DNA from 3 places in the Brevibacillus sp. AG162 genome. Region 1 is predicted to be linked to each of the others. Evidence: riboswitches for the same ligand, from Rfam matches in the RefSeq annotation. Region 1 holds a riboswitch; each other region holds the start of a gene.
The links. Region 1 has a riboswitch for S-adenosylmethionine ahead of FB479_RS21010 (2,3-diketo-5-methylthiopentyl-1-phosphate enolase). Riboswitches for the same ligand answer to the same signal wherever they lie in the genome.

Region 1 (5,489 bases):
AGTTGAAATTGCGTGTGTCTATATCAGAGAGGCTGTTTCCTTTCAACATGGAAAAAGAGTACAAAAAGCTGGAACAGATGATTGCCGAAGAACTCCACAAGAACTATGCCCAGCTTATCAAAAAATGCCAGGAAGCCAAGACGGATCCTTTTGGTTTTGGCCTTTATGCGCGAGCCTATGAATATGAGGAATGGAAAAAAGTTAAAGATGACTGGCCGACAGCCTTTTCAAAAGCAACGGTTCAATTGAAACCAGAAGTGACGATTAAAGGAAATGGAGTCATAAAATAAGAAAACACCCTGGTATCCGAACGGGACCAGGGTGTTGCTTATTTAATAGATCGCTTCCCAGCCTGCAGGAGTGACGAACAGGCGAATCGCTTTGATTTTGCGGTCGTCCATCAGGGTGAAGTAGTGGCGGTAGTTCGGCGGTACGGAGATCAGATCGCCTGGCTCCAGCTCGACGTCGAAGTAGCGACCGTCTTTGCCTTTGATAGCGAAAATACCGTGACCATCGACGCAGAAGCGGCACTCATCGTCGGTGTGGTGATGCTCGCCCTTGAATTTCACCAGCAACTCGTCGAGGTTAGGCGTTTTGTCAGAGAGGACGATAATGTCTGCTGTCAAGTAACCGCGACGTTTGCTGATCGCATCGATTTCCGGCTTGAACGTGTCGAGAATTTCTTGTTTCTCCTCGTCGGTTGGGCTGTAGTTATCACGGTGCTTTGGATCAAGTCGATCCACGCCCCATTTTTCGTAAATGATCTCTTGAGTGTCCAGGAAGGAGACAACTTCCTCGGGTGCTGAAATGTACTCATTGTTGTCGTGAAAACGAATTTGTGCCATCGTTTATTCCTCCTTAATTGGTGGTTGTAGTGGACACGACTGCTTGGCGCAATTGCAGCCAGCGGGCGTGATACTCGAATAGGAATTCAAAAGCTTCCAGGTGGCGCTTGGCTTCGAAGTCATTTCCGCCCCAGGTGTAGATACCGTGGTTACGGATGAGTACGCCAGGAACTTCTGGTGTGATCACTTTTTCAATTTCGGCAGCCAAGGTCGGAATATCGGCAAAGTTCTCAACAATCGGAACAGTAATGCGCGCGTTTTCTTCCCAGATTCCAAGTCCCTTGATCAGCTCTTGTCCTTGAAGGGAGAAAGCGCGTTGTCCAAAGTACAGCTCGGAAATGAGGTTGTTCCACACGGTATGGACGTGGAAGCAAGCACCTGCCTTCGGGAACGTTTTGTAGACGACAGCGTGGATGAGTGTTTCCGCGGAAGGCTTGAGTGCAGTTTCATCCACCGGACGCGAGTCTTGATCCACGACCAGATAATCTTCAGGGGACAGCTTGGTTTTGTCTTTGCCACTTGCCGTTACGGCAAATTGCAAGGGATCATTTTGTATCTTTATGGAGAGATTGCCACTGGTGCCGGGAAACCAGTCCCGGCGGGCAAATGTCAGCTTGGCGTCATCCAGACGGCGAAAGGCATCCAGACGTTGTTCGAGTGTTGCGGTCATGATTTAGACAACCTCCTGTTGGACTTGCTGTAAAATGCGAATCACATCGTGGAACGTGGCAAACTTGCTATGCGGCAATTGCAGCTCTTCCGCCTTGTCAGCGAGGAAGGAACGGGCAATCACATAGTCAGCGATTTTGGCTCCAGCCAAATCCGTGATGGAATCGCCGATGACGATGCGGAAATGGGATGCTGGATCGTAACGGCGGATGATTGTCGTCTTGCACATGCCGCAGCCGTTCGAGCAATGTTCATCGCAAGCGTTGGGCCACGTAATGGTGATGCGCTCTCCGCTGAAATCACTGCCGTTGCAGTAAATCGGCACATCGGAGAGATCGAAAGGTGCCAGGATAGGCTCCAGGAAAAAGTCGATGCCGCCACTCGTGATCAACAGCTCGATGCCTTCTTCGCGGCAATAGCTCACGAATTCAGCAAATCCTGGGCGGATGGTCGCTTCTTGGACAATAAAATCGATAATGTCCTGGCGCAAGGAGGAGGGCAGGAGCTGAAACAGCTTGCCGACCCCTTCCTGAACGCTTATTTTTTGTGAAAGGATTTGCTCCGTCAAGGCTTCCCACTCAGGGGGAGCAAACTTGCGGACAATCGCTACAATGTTGTCTTTTTCGGTAATCGTTCCGTCGAAATCGCAGAACAGGACGAGCTTTTTGCTCATCGTGCGCCACCCCACTTTTCCAGGGCGATCGCCAGCTCTTGTGATTCCGCTGCGGCTTCTTCCAATGTTCGGCCAGCGGTGACAGCCTCAATCGCAGCAACGAACGCTTTCGCTCCTGCGGTTGCTCCACCGGGATGACCGTGGATTCCGCCTCCTGCATTGACGATTTGATCTAAACCAAAGTCTTGATACAGCTGTGGAACCAGCCCTGGATGAATGCCGGCAGACGGAACCGGGAAGGAACGGCGGACACCGTTCAGCGGGTCGGTCAAATGCTTGGCGAGCCGCAACGCTTCTGTTTTGTCCAAGGCGACATTGCCATAAGGAGATGGGAAGAGCACCAAATCTGCCCCAGCTACACGCATCAACGTTCCGAGCAGAAGCGGGGTGGCGATGCCGTAGTCAGGCGATGGATAGTAAGCGCCTGCCAATGCTGGATGTGCCATGATCGGTACGTGTACATCAGGATCGGCTGCCAAACGATGCAGGGCATCGAAACCAAAGGCCAGCACGTTGAACAAGAGGCAGTCAGCACCCGCATCTACTGCACGTTTCGCTTTTTCGTTCAGCTCATGCACAGGTCCAGTCAAGTTGGCTGCATAGAGGACGGGCTTGCCTGTTTCGGCTTCCGTCTCTTGGGCGATTTGCTTGAACGCTTTGATCCGTTCGATAAAAGGAGCACGGTCATCTGCAAAGAAGATTTCGTCATCTTTCACGAGATCGACTCCACCCAAGGCTTGCGCCCGGAATTGCGTCCTCAGATCGTCGAAAGGAAGACCCAGGCACGATTTGAAAATGCTCATCAAGAGCGGACGGTTATGTGCCCCTAAACGTTCGCGCAGACCATCAATGCCGAACTTCGGTCCCGGAAAAGCCTGGAGGAATGAGTCAGGGAAAACGATGTCGACGAGCTTGATTTTGCCATCCATCGATAGTTTGCCGAATATTCCAGTCAACAAGGATGGAATGTCCGCTGTAAAATTACGAGTCGGATAGCTGACGGTAATCAGACCGCGTGTTTCTCCGTTTTCCAGTGTCGCAAGTGGTGTCGCGCTCACGGCTTCACCGAGATACGGTGCTAGCTCAGCTTGCTTGGCAAGCGGCAGGTCCGTCCAGGAGCCGACTGTCATACCAACAGCAATGGCTTGGGCTTTCTTGTTCAAGTCTTTTGCTTGTGTGAGATAGGTAACGAGGATACGTTGTTCACTCATGGTACGTCTAATCCTCCTTGTATGAATTAAAAAAGCCTCCCCTTTGAGCAGGGAGGCGGTTGTCGACTATGAAAGCGTCTCGTCTCCTCTCATCTCTCGGGTCAGTAGCCGAGACGAGCCAAAGACGCTCCATCTCGACTCTTATCCGTTGGAATTAGCACCGTTTCGCTATCCAAGGTACGCATTATCATCGTACGTTTCATGGTATAGCGCCGGTTGCCGGGCATCATAGGGCCAGTCCCTCAGCCAGCTCGCGATAAGAGTTATTCGTTTCCCCCCATGATATGACGTTCATTGTCAGGAGTCAATCTTTGTTTTTGCAGAGAATGTGCAGCAGGTTATTAGAAAAATAAGACGAAGGTGAAACTTTTTGGCAATTCCTTCGTGGTAAGGGAGGAAGGGGTGTGAACGGCTTGGGAAAGTAGGTCTGGAGGATGTGTACCAGCTGCATGTAAACGATATTTACCGCTATCTTTTCCGGCTGACACGAGATGAGAGGCTGGCAGAGGATTTGACACAGGAAACCTTTTGTCGTGCCTTCTCTTCCTTGGACGACTACCGTGGAGAAAAAGTACGGCCCTGGCTGTTCAAGGTGGCCTATCACGCTTTCGTGGACGGTTATCGCAAGAAGACGAAACAACGATTTGCGTTTGTGGAAGCCCTGCCAGAGCGGCGTGATCAATCTGCGGTCGATCCGGCAGAGCATGTCGTGAACAAGGAGCTGTGGGAAGTGGCTCATGATTATTTGGAGAAGCTTCCGGAAAAGCAGAGACAGGTCATTTTGTTATCTGCCATGCAGTTTTCCTACGCGGAAATGGCCGTGGTACTCGGGATCGAGCTGGCAGACGTCAAACGTTCCTTGTTTCGGGGACGGCAAAAGATGCGGCAGTTGTGGAGGGAGGAAAGCCGATGATGAACAAGGATGAGAATAATCGCGAGCAAAGACTGCTTGCTTATTTGCGTGGGGAAATGGCGGAAGAAGATTCAAAACAATTCGAGGAGGAAATAGCTGCTGACGAGGAATATGCACAGCGGTTGGAGAGGCTTTTGCTGGGGGAAGAAATGGGAGAGGACAACGTGAAAACCAAACAGCCTGAAACGCTGTCAGCTGAAAAACAGCGCGCCATTGTTCGCCGGGGGAAGTGGAAAAATCGGTTGTCCAACGCTGGATTCACTATAGGGCTTCCCTTTTTGGCCGGAGTTGTGTTGTTGATTCTGAATGGCTGGGTCGGGTCATTGATGCATGAAGATCTGTTCCGCGTTGCGAAGTCGATGGTCAACTTTACGCAGCCAGGTGTGAGAGTGGGGAGTAGCGGTTCACAAGTTGGATTGCTGTACGGCAATATCAGCATGGAACTGCGTGAGAGGGTTGGGGGAGAAGAAAAGAACGCGGGTCGTTTTGAGAGTACGAATGTGCTATGGAATGTGAATGCGAAGCCGCAATGGACGAACGGGGTCAGGGAGCAAAAGTTGTTTTTCCGTTATCCGACAGAGGGGGAAACGGAGGATACCATGTCTCTGACTTTACCTGTCTGGACGACAATGGAGAAGCTGCCCGAGGGAACTGTTTCGCAGCTTGCGATATCTTTTGACCACTTCCTGACGTACGAGGAGTACTATAAACTGGTTACCCGCCATGTTACCTCCTCGGGTCAAGATACAGTCTGGCTTGCAGTAGACACAGGGGTAGAGCTCAAGCAGGCTGAAAGCGATGCCGGAGATGTGCTATTTGGTTCCGGGGAAGTATGGGGATTTGCCCAGCGAGAAATGGATTACGGTGGTGCATATGAAAAAGGGGATGGGGACAGAGTAATCGCAAACTATCTGGAGGAAATGAGGTATTTGTCAGAGCAAGAAGAACTGGCTCGCGATATCGGAAAATCCTTACTCTTTGGCAGAGATCTACAGATAGCAGAGCGATACAGCTACATGCATAAAAACGGGGTTCGCATCTACGGAGCTGTCCTAACAGGTCCAACCAAGGAACTGCTGAAACTCAAAGCCGAAAAGTCGATAACAGCAGCGTTTCTAGGCAAGGTAGATTGGTGGAATTGGGAGCGGCCAGCGGTATCGGGAACTCATTACACCTAC
Region 2 (5,489 bases), on a different contig from region 1:
ACTTGGAGAGCTTCGATCTTGCGCAAGGAGATTTTGTCCTGTTTAAAACGAAAAACTCATTTGAAGAGGCGTTTTCTTTTGAATTCATCTTTCTGTCAGAGGAAGGTGCGGAATATTTAAGTGAGCTGGGGGTACGGGGCATTGGTACCGATGCACTTGGAATCGAACGCAGCCAGGAAGGGCACCCCACACATAAAAAGCTGTTTGCAGCGGGAGTCATTGTCGTGGAAGGCTTGCGGCTCGCAGAGGTCCCGCCAGGTGAGTATTTTCTGGTAGCTGCACCACTCAAGCTGATCGGCACGGATGCAGCCCCGGCAAGGGTCCTATTGTTTGAAGGCTTACATAGCGTGTAATGGTGACAGTCACCCCTATGAAGATCAGGCGGGTTCATTCATAGTGGGCTTGGTGTAAGCGTGGCTTTTTTGCAGATAAAATAAATAACGAGGAGTGGGAAGCACATGCTCAGACGACCAGAGCGCGATGAATACGCTGCTTATTTCGACTATTATATTGGACTTGTACCAGAGGGGGAGCTGCAAACGATCCTCACGCAGCAAGGAGAGAGGCAAGTAGCGCTATTTTCGTCACTTGCGCCCGAGCAAATTGATTATCGGTATGCACCAGGCAAATGGACGGTAAAAGAGGTTTTGGGTCATCTCGTCGATGCAGAACGCATCATGAGCTATCGTTTGCTGAGAATCGCGAGAGGAGATCAGACACCCCTCGTCGGTTTTGATGAGAATGCTTTTGTCGAACACGGATGTTTTCAGCTAAGAGACTTCTCAGATTTATTGGAAGAGTATAAGGCTGTCCGGGCCTCCACCATCGCGCAGGTCCGCGGAATCTCTCCAGAAGCGTGGTTGCGTACAGGACTTGCCAACGGAAACAAGCTATCTGCAAGGACGTTGGCCTATGCGATTGCAGGACATGAAGCTCACCACAGTACCATTTTAAAAGAGCGGTATTTGGGGTAAGGCAAAATCTGAGAGTAGAAGTGAGAAAAGACAATTTCATAGGTGGAAACAGGTTCCTTAGGGCGTGTTTCATTGCACGTGCTGCAGTATGGAAGAGGTAGAAAGCCTGTTCACCCACAACTGAAAGCCTTGCCAAATCAGCATGCAATCAGAAAAGAAAGAATTTTGTTGACGCTTGCCTTGGAATTTCTTAGAATAAAGCTCAACAGCATAAATGGTTCTTATCCAGAGAGGTGGAGGGTCTGGCCCGATGAAGCCCGGCAACCGTTGCATATTGCGACAAGGTGCCAATTCCTGCGAGACGTTTCGTCTCGAAAGATAAGAAGCGGGTTACTCCATTAGTAGATGAACCTTCTTCTTAGCGAAGAAGGTTTTTTCAATTTCATATTTTCTTTATCCAGAGAGGTGGAGGGACTGGCCCGATGAAGCCCGGCAACCGTCACACATATTTTGTGACAAGGTGCCAATTCCTGCAGGACATATACGTCCTGGGAGATAAGGAGGGGGAGCATTAGCTGCTAACAAGCCTTCTTCTTATCGAAGATGGCTTTTCTTTTTATCTAAAATTCGGGGTATGGGGTGGTCAGAATGAGTGCAGAAGTGGTACGCGTGGGATTATTGGGATTGGGAACAGTGGGTGGAGGCGTAATCAAAACGATCCGTTCGCAACAGGAGAAGTTGGCTTCTCGTCTGGGAAAACGAATTGAGATCGTCAAAGCATTGGTACGTGACTCGGAAAAAGAGCGGGCGGTTCAAGTCGACCCTGCTTTACTGACAACTGACTTTGAGGATGTATTAAGAAGCGATGTGGACATCGTGGTGGAGGTCATGGGCGGTGTAGAACCTACCTATGACTACGTCCGTGCTTTGATCGAAAAGGGCTGCCATGTAGTAACTGCCAACAAAGAACTCCTGGCGAAAAAAGGAACAGAGCTAGTCGATTTGGCAAATCAGCATCAAGTACATCTTGCCTATGAAGCGAGTGTCGCAGGGGGCATCCCGATCTTGAGCGTGCTCAGGCAGTTCCTTCGCACGAACGATATTCAAGGGGTTCGCGGTATTCTCAACGGAACAACGAATTTCATTTTGACGAAAATGGAGGCAGAGCAGCTCTCTTACCAGGAGGTGCTCAAGCAAGCGCAGGAGCTTGGCTATGCGGAAGCAGACCCTCGCTCGGATGTGGAAGGCTTTGATGCTATGTACAAGTTGTATATCTTGGCACAGCTTGTTTACGGGGAATCGCTGCCTTTAGCTGATGTTGTTCGCAAAGGAATTGCAGATTTGTCAGCAGGTCACATTTGGATTGCGAGCGAGCTGGGGTACCGGATCAAGCTGATCGCGCAGGCCTATCAAGCTGAAAAAGGAATTCGCCTATCTGTTGAACCAACCATGCTTCCGCTGAGCCATCCGTTGGCACAAATCCACGACGCGTTTAATGCTGTACAACTATCCGGCAACATCGTGGGAGACTTGTTGTTTACAGGAAGAGGGGCAGGAGAGCTCCCTACAGCAAGTGCTGTCGTCGAGGATTTGGCCTATTTATTGACGCAGCCATTCACACCGCATCCTACCTGGAAAGAAAAAACGGCTGACAAAGCTGGAGTCACGTTGGACTCGGCAGAACACGTCCTCTGCTATCTTGAGGGCTCATGTCATACTGCTACGCCAGATCGTGTCTTGCATTTCCTTCAGCAGGCAGGAGTAAACGTGCATAAGCTAAAAGTCCAATTCGACTTGGGTGGCGTCTTGCGTGCAGGTTTGATCGTGACAGGAATCAATGAAGAGCATGAGTCCCTATTGAAAAATGATTTTGGCTTAGATGTGCGCTGCTTCCCCATTATCGAATCTGCGTAAGTTAGAGGAATAATAAGAAGAAAAGCCGTATTTCTAGTTACCTGGAAACACGGCTTCTTTTGTCAGGGGGCAGTCTCCACTGCTTTTGCACGCGGCTGTACACGCCCGTCACTTTGTATGTCGACACTCTCCGAAATGGATTCAATGCGTTTTAGCAGGGCAGCGCCGTTGCTTTCGTTCATCGGTACGGCTTGTCCCAATTCTGCGTGAACGGGGAGCATCGTCAGCTCACAATCAGCGTTTTTCGTACAGCTTGCTTGCAGGACCATCGTCTCCCATGTCTTAGGCTCGTTTGATCGTGTGAAAATGAAATTGCCAAGACTGTACGAAATCCATTTGTCGTTGTATCGTTCAAAGCCTTGAAGTACGTGGGGATGACCACCGACAATCAAATCTGCACCAGCATCGATGTAGGCACGAGACAGCTCTTTTTGATGATCGACAGGATAATCGGAGCGTTCCTTGCCCCAGTGTGCAATCACCACGACGAGATCCGCTTGGCTGTTCGCATCTTGGATCGCTTTCACTGCCAGCGTCGGATCATAGGAAGCGGCCATACCTGGCTGGGAATCCCCTGCAAACCAGCTTGTTTCGGGAATGACCCTGCTGAAGCCGAGAATCGCGATCTTGATGCCATTCTTTTCAACGAATACAGGTGAATAGGCACGGCTGGCATCCTTACCGGCGCCGACATATTCAATCCGGTTTTCGTCCAAAGCGTCAAAAGTATCCAGCAATCCCGGGACTCCTTGGTCCATGGAGTGATTATTGGCGAGATTCACCACATCAATCCCAGCGTTTTTCATGGCAGGAACAGCAAGTGGCGATGACTTGTAGACATACGCCTTGTTCTGTGCAGCAACACCTGTGGCAGTGACCGGCGTCTCCAAATTGGCAATCGTGAGGTCATCTTGCAAAAAGAGCGAGCTTACATGCTTATATGGGTAGTCATAGCTGTTTGCGAGTAAGGTTTTCTCTACATTCCCTGACATCATAATGTCACCAACAAAAGTGAGCTGCACATTAGACTTTTGGTTCACCGTATTGTCAGGAGCAGGCTGCGTGTCCGGGTTGGCATGTTCTCCATCCATGGCAATTTGGAATAGGTAGTAGGTTCCGACGACGAAGATGGCCAACACGCTAAATAGGAGTGTGCTCTTTCCAGCCCGTACCCATTTTCTGCGTGATTGCTTGCGCCGAGCTTTTACCCGGCTTGATCTGGTATCGTTCATTTTTCCCCCTTGTATTTCTATCCTTACATAAATGAATTTTGATATCCTATAAGTAATACGAAAAGAGGCGAAAAAAGGTGCGATTAACTTTTGATCATTTGGTTCATTTTGTACAGCGAACTCCACAGGAAGCATCGGAACAATTTTGCCAAGCGGGATTTCATGCGGTAGCTGGAGGGCGTCATGCGTCTTGGGGGACATGGAATAGCCTTAGTTATTTCGGGCTTTCGTATGTTGAATTTTTGGCGGTTGAACGCGAAGAGCTTGCTCGACAATCAGATAATCCGCTCGTACGTCAATGCATTGAGGATAAAGCAAAGGGAGAAGGATTCGGTCAGATTGCGCTTCGGACCAACGAGATGGATGCATGGGCAGAGCGCCTGCGAAGTCAAGGGTTGCAGGTTACTGGACCTGTTGCGGGAAGTCGTACGCGTGATGATGGCACGACGCTTCGGTGGCGGATGCTGTTCCTCGAAGATGCAGATAGTGCCCTTCTACCGCCATTTCTCATTGAATGGTCGCAAACGGATGAAGAGAGACTGGAAGATTTGACGAATCGTGGGATCATTGGCGCACATCCAAACGGTGCAGCCCATCTCCAGTCAGTAGGCTTTGCCGTAAAGGATCTGGAAGAAGCAACCGCACGTTGGCAAAGCTGGTTTGGATGGAAGAAGAGCGCAGTATTCCACGATAAAGAACTGGGGGCTATCTGCCAAGAATTTGAACTTCCGGGTGGAAATGTAGTGCTTTGCCAACCGACTGAGGAGGGACTGGCGCAGACTGCATTAAAAAATCGCGGGCAAAGACCGTTTTTTGCGAGGCTGGCAGGAGCAAGCAAAAATAGCGAGTATAAGATTGGTGGAGGATCTTACTTTCTAGCAGCGCTGGAATAGTCGGTTAGAAGAGATGGAGGCGTACTTATGGGATCACCTCGGCATATGATTTCTGCAGCAGCGATTATCATCAATGAGCGTCAGGAGATTTTATTGATTAAGGGTCCGCGCAGAGGATGGGAAATGCCCGGTGGAAAAGTAGAAGAGGGCGAATCTCTCATGGCGGCAGCCATTCGAGAGACGAAGGAAGAGTGCGGGCTAGAGATTGAAGTGACGAAGTTTTGCGGTATTTTTCAAAATGTTAGGAAAAGCCTCTGCAGTGCGTTATTTTTGGCAAAACCAGTCGGTGGAGAATTGATCACGACCCCGGAATGCTTGGAGGCAGGCTTTTTTCCGGTAGAGGAAGCGCTGGAGAAGGTAACATGGAAAAATTTTCGGCAACGCATTGAGTTGTGTTTGCGAGAAGAAGAGCATCCGTTTTATGTAGAGTTTTGATCTGAGGAAGTGAAGGTGATAGGGATGCTCATAATGAGTATCTTATTGACCATAATTCTAATTGTTCTGCTTGTCTTTATTTACAAAAAGCGTGAAGAAAC
Region 3 (5,489 bases), on a different contig from region 1:
GGCACAGACTGCAACAGCCCTTGTGTGTATGGATGGCGCGGGTTGTCGAAGATTTCTCCCACCGGGCCGCTCTCCACCACTACGCCTGCGTACATGACCGCTACATGATCGGCCACCTCTGCGACTACGCCCAGATCGTGGGTGATCAGAATGATCGAGGTGTTCAACTGCTCCTGCAATTCCTTCATCAGACGAAGGATCTGGGCCTGAATGGTCACGTCGAGCGCCGTCGTCGGCTCGTCGGCGATAACCAACTGCGGTTGGCAGGCAAGCGCCATGGCGATTCCGACACGCTGCCGCATGCCTCCGCTTAGTTCATGCGGATATTGTTCAAATCGCCTCGCTGCCTCCGGAATGCCTACCCTCTCCAGCAGTTTCAGCGTCTCTTCCTTTGCTTCTGTCTTCGTCTGCTTTCGATGTTTGATCAGCCCTTCTGCAATCTGCTGGCCGATTTTCATCGTGGGGTTCAGCGAGGTCATCGGGTCCTGGAAGATCATCCCAATCTGCGAGCCACGAACCTGCTGCCATTCCAGCTTGGTCAGCCCCGTCAGTTCACGCCCGCGAAACCGAATGCTGCCGCCTTTTACCTGTCCGGATCGTGGAGGAATCATCCCCATCAATGCCCGCGCAGTCACACTTTTTCCGCAGCCGCTTTCCCCGACAATCGCCAGCGTCTCTCCCTCCTTTACAGAAAAGGAAACCCCTCTTACTGCCTGCACCTCTCCGCCGTACGTGCGAAAGGAGACGCGCAACTGATCTACTTCTAACAATGGCTTCACGATGTACTCCCCCTCATTTCCTGATCCGCGGGTCCAGTGCGTCCTGCAAACCATCCCCGAGCGCGTTGCACGCGAACATGGTAAGCGAAATCATAAATCCCGGAAAAAACAACCGCCACCACTGTCCGCTCAGCATAACCGCCAGCGCGTCGTTGGCCATCGTTCCCCAGCTGGCAGTTGGCGCTTGCACACCCAGCCCAAGAAAGCTGAGAAACGATTCGGCGAAAATCGCGTGTGGTATCGAAAAGGTCAGGTTGACGATGATGACGCCGATCGTATTCGGCAGCAGATGTTTGATGATGATTTTGGCATGGGAGGTACCCAGCTTTTCTGCAGCCAGCACAAACTCCTGACGCTTGATCTGCATGATTTGTCCTCTGACCAGGCGGGCCATGCCGACCCAGCCGGTTAGTGAAAGGGCAATAATGATCGTTGCGAGACCAGGCTCCAGAACCACCATCAGCAGGATTACCACTAGGAGATACGGAATGCTGTACAGAATTTCAGCCAACCGCATCAAAATGTTGTCCACACGGTCGCCCAGCTTGTTCCTCCCTGCCATGTAACCGGATATCCCACCGATGCATACACCGATCACTAGGTCGATGGCAGCCGCCGCCACACCAATAAACAAAGAGATTTGACCACCTACCCAGGTACGTGCCCACATGTCCCGACCCAAGTCATCCGTTCCAAACCAGTGCTCGCCCGACAGTGGCAGATTCCCCTTTGTCAATGACTGTTCATGCGGGCTGTGAGGAACGAGCATCGGACCGATGATCGAGAGGGTCACCACTGCCATGAGCAGGAAGAACCCGAGCATTGCCAGCTTGTTACGGCATACCCGCTGCAATACCTCCTGCCAATAACTAAGACTGGGACGTTCCCGAATTTCTTCGGAAAGCCGGTTTCGGTCGACCGGTCGAAACAGGGAATCCAGTTGTGTTGCCTGATTGGCCATAACGCTACTTCCCTCCACTCGTCAATCTGATGCGCGGGTCAATCACCCTATACAGCAGGTCGATGATGTACAAAGTAAAAATGAGTACAAAGCTGTAAAACACTGTCATTCCCAAAATAACGGGATAATCGCGGTTAAAAATGCTTTCCACGAAGTATTTGCCGAGCCCGGGAATGGCGAAAATCTTTTCCACCACAAAGGTTCCGGTCATCAGGTTGGCAAACAGCGGACCGATAAAGGTAAGAACCGGCAGGATGGCATTGCGCATCCCGTGTCGAACGACAATCGTAAAGGTGCCGAGCCCTTTCGCCTCCGCCGTGCTTATGTATTCCTGCTGCCAAACCTCAAGCATGCTGGCTCGGACGAAACGGGCGATAATGGCGAGCGGACCGATAGCGAGCGCAAGCGTTGGAAGAATCGAGTGTTCCCAGCTCCCCCACGCAGCAACAGGAAAAAGCTCCCATTTGACAGCCAAGTACTTGATCAACAGTGGCGCCAGAATAAAACTGGGGACGGAGATCCCAATGATGGCTGCAAACATGGACAAGAAATCCAAGGTTCGATTGTGATAGAGTGCCGCTACAATTCCCAGTGTGATTCCACCTGCCAGCGCGACAATAAACGACTGGAGTCCCAGGACAGCCGAGGCGGGAAATCCTTCTGCAATGAGCGTGTTCACATCTCTCGTCTTCGACTGGATTGAGGGCCCCAAGTCAAATTGCAGCAATCCTTTCAGATAGAGCAGATACTGTACCGTGATTGGCTGATCCAGGTTGTACTCCGCCCGCATGTTCTTCACCACTTCTTCGGGAAGCATTTTGGCGTCAGATGCGAACGGGTCACCCGGAATCAGGTGCATGGTCACAAACGTTACTGTGACAATGATCCACAGGGTAACGATCATGAGAAAGCCACGCTTGACCGCATAATGAAGCACGTTGTTTCCTCCTTAACATAAAAATAAGTAAACAGATATGAATACTACGAATTAAAAATAGAGAAAACCCCTCTCCGAAAAGAAGAGGGGCGATTTCGCGGTTCCCACCTTCTTATCTCGCAGAATACATCCGCAGGAATTGGCACCGTAAGGTCAATTAGACCAAGGTTGCCGGGTTTCATCGGGCCAGTCCCTCCACCACTCTTGATAAGAATGTTCTATGAAATTTAATTTCATCGTAAAATTCTTTTTTATCTTATCACTTTACTCGGATATGTCAACGCTGTTCCATGACAATTGATTTTTCTTTATTTTTGCTTTATGGAAAAAGTAAATCTTCACACCCCTATGAAAATGAAGATGTCGGCCCAAATCTTAATCGTGGTTCCTAGGATCAACAAGGCAAGAATGGTTTGGAGAATCCGGGTGTTCAACCGTTTGCTGACCTTCGTACCGATGGGCGCTGCCAGGATGCTGGCGATTACCATGACCACGGATGGCCACAGCAATATGTCCCCCGCCATCCATTTCCCAACCGTCGAACCGATGGAGGAAAGAAACGTAATAGCAAGAGAGGAAGCAATCGTTACTCTTGTCGGAATCTTGAGGATGATCAACATGATGGGAACCAAAATAAAAGCGCCAGCTGCCCCGACAATTCCGGAGGCGCCCCCGACAACCAAAGCGGATAATACGGCTGTTGGTTTATGAAAGATAACCTCGGTCTGTTCTCGTTCGTCCACTCGCTTTTTTGGCAGGAACATCAAGATTACAGCTATGGTGGCCAGAATGGCGTAAACGATATGGATGGCTTCAGCCGAAAGAAATTTCCCTCCATACCCTCCAAGCAAACTCCCGACAATAATGGCACTTCCCATGTACAGAACCAGCTGGTAATGAATAAGCTTATCTTTGCGCAGAGACCAAACAGCAGCCAGAGTGGCAAAAAATACTTGGACGGCACTTATTCCGGATACTTCGTGAGCCGTGTAAGCAACGAATCCAAGGGCGGGCGGAATGTACAAAAGCATCGGATACTTGATGATGGAGCCCCCGATTCCGACGAGACCAGAGATAAACGATCCCGCGAAACCGATAACAAACAGTGTGATCACAAGGTCGATAGTCATAGGCTCACCCTTTGCAACACCTCGCTTCGTTTTATTCTCGTTCTACGAGTGCCAAGCCGTCTAGTTGCCATTTCAAGATTCCGCCGCTTAAATTCATGACATCCTTAAATCCGTTTGCCTGAAGAATGCTTGCGCCTATGGCGGATCGGGCACCGGAACGGCACTGTACGAGAAGCGGCTTGTCGTGAGGAATCTCATCCAGCCGCATTGCGAGTGTACCGAGCATGACGTGCTGTGCGTCCGGAATGTGTCCTTCCTTCCACTCAGCTAGATTACGTACATCTACTACATGAACCTCTCCCTTTTCCACCCTTTCTGCAATCTCTAACGGTGTTACCTCTTCGATTGTCTCGAGCGAAGACTCTTCCCTTTCCAGTAGCTTACCGCTATCGATAAAGCCCGTAACACGATCAATCCCTACGGAATGCAAGGCTTGCAAAATCCCGTCCAGCTCATCTGGAGCGGCCAGGATGTGAACCGGGCGATTGTAATCGACGATCCAGCCCGCCCAGTTGGCAAATGATTTGTTAAAAGGAATATGAAGTGTTCCCGGCAAATGCCCCTTGGAAAATTTCTGGAAAGGACGCGTATCCACAATTTGACCGTTTTCCAGCGATTCCTTTACCGCTTCAATCGAGTTGAACTCTTGGATAACAGGGAGTTCCTTGAGCAATGCAGGGCCTTCTTTATTCACGCGTTTCATCACTGCAAAATACTTCGGTGGCTCTGGTTGTCCATCCAGGAGTGCCTTGACGAATTCCTCTTCATTGGAGTGTGACATCGCCCAGTTAAAGAGCTTTTCATAACCGACGGTAGAAGACGGCACGGCTCCCAGTGCTTTCCCGCAAGCACTCCCTGCGCCATGAGCTGGCCATACCTGCATATAATCCGGCAGCTGCTTGAATTTTTGGAGGGACTGGAACATAGCTCTTGCACCTGCCTCGGACGTACCCTTCATACCCGCCGCTTTTTCGAGCAAGTCCGGCCTGCCGATATCGCCGACAAAGACGAAATCTCCCGTGAAGATCCCGATGGGGCGATTTGCATTCCCTCCGAGGTCTGTCAAAAGGAAGGAGATGCTCTCAGGGGTATGGCCAGGGGTATGCATGACTTCAAATAGCAAGTTCCCGATCAAAAAGGAATCCCCATCGTGGACAAGCTGATGGTTCAATCCTTCCAAGGATTGATATTTCCAATCTTCATCGCCCTCATTGGATAAAAACAGCTTGGCCTGATAAGCTGCACCCAGTTCCCTGGCACCAGATACAAAATCAGCGTGAATGTGGGTTTCGGTGGCGGCTACAATCGTAACCCCCTCTGCTTTGGCGACTTGAAAATAAGGAGCCAGATTGCGGGCGGGATCGATCACGATCGCCTCCCCGGTTTTTTGGCAGCCGACCAGATACGATGCATGGGCCAGCATTTCATCATAAAAGTAACGCAACAACATGGTGCATTCCTCCTTTTACACGTCTATTATTTGCTTGATTTTTCCGCGAGTACCTCGAGCAGCGATTGGGTAAAGCGAAGTGACTTTTGGACGGTGGGATCTTTCATGAGCTTGTAAAGCGTGAACACGGAAACGGGTTCGCTTTTACGTTCGGCTCTTTTCTTTGCTTCCTGGAAGACAGCTACTCCGTGCTCCACTTGCGCGGACACTGGAGCGATGTACGCTTTCATCC

Region 2: it holds a riboswitch for S-adenosylmethionine, as region 1 does, so the genes downstream of both, FB479_RS01820 (homoserine dehydrogenase) here and FB479_RS21010 (2,3-diketo-5-methylthiopentyl-1-phosphate enolase) in region 1, are expected to answer to the same signal.
Region 3: it holds a riboswitch for S-adenosylmethionine, as region 1 does, so the genes downstream of both, FB479_RS13655 (ABC transporter permease) here and FB479_RS21010 (2,3-diketo-5-methylthiopentyl-1-phosphate enolase) in region 1, are expected to answer to the same signal.

The regions. Positions count from the first base shown of each region.
Region 1 is NZ_VFNO01000007.1:165,112-170,600, forward strand. It holds gene FB479_RS20990 (Ger(x)C family spore germination protein) at 1-290, shown strand, start outside; gene FB479_RS20995 (1,2-dihydroxy-3-keto-5-methylthiopentene dioxygenase) at 333-845, opposite strand; gene FB479_RS21000 (methylthioribulose 1-phosphate dehydratase) at 859-1,515, opposite strand; gene FB479_RS21005 (2-hydroxy-3-keto-5-methylthiopentenyl-1-phosphate phosphatase) at 1,519-2,187, opposite strand; gene FB479_RS21010 (2,3-diketo-5-methylthiopentyl-1-phosphate enolase) at 2,184-3,398, opposite strand; SAM riboswitch class I at 3,485-3,661, opposite strand; gene FB479_RS21015 (sigma-70 family RNA polymerase sigma factor) at 3,835-4,311, shown strand; gene FB479_RS21020 (anti-sigma factor) at 4,308-5,489, shown strand, end outside.
Region 2 is NZ_VFNO01000001.1:392,942-398,430, forward strand. It holds gene FB479_RS01810 (cyclase family protein) at 1-353, shown strand, start outside; gene FB479_RS01815 (DinB family protein) at 459-974, shown strand; SAM riboswitch class I at 1,193-1,299, shown strand; SAM riboswitch class I at 1,365-1,476, shown strand; gene FB479_RS01820 (homoserine dehydrogenase) at 1,563-2,828, shown strand; gene FB479_RS01825 (CapA family protein) at 2,891-4,060, opposite strand; gene FB479_RS01830 (VOC family protein) at 4,138-4,953, shown strand; gene FB479_RS01835 (NUDIX hydrolase) at 4,981-5,388, shown strand; gene FB479_RS01840 (hypothetical protein) at 5,422-5,489, shown strand, end outside.
Region 3 is NZ_VFNO01000003.1:807,811-813,299, reverse strand. It holds gene FB479_RS13665 (ABC transporter ATP-binding protein) at 1-779, opposite strand, end outside; gene FB479_RS13660 (ABC transporter permease) at 793-1,740, opposite strand; gene FB479_RS13655 (ABC transporter permease) at 1,745-2,677, opposite strand; SAM riboswitch class I at 2,787-2,891, opposite strand; gene FB479_RS13650 (sulfite exporter TauE/SafE family protein) at 3,016-3,807, opposite strand; gene FB479_RS13645 (MBL fold metallo-hydrolase) at 3,839-5,257, opposite strand; gene FB479_RS13640 (DUF1641 domain-containing protein) at 5,284-5,489, opposite strand, start outside.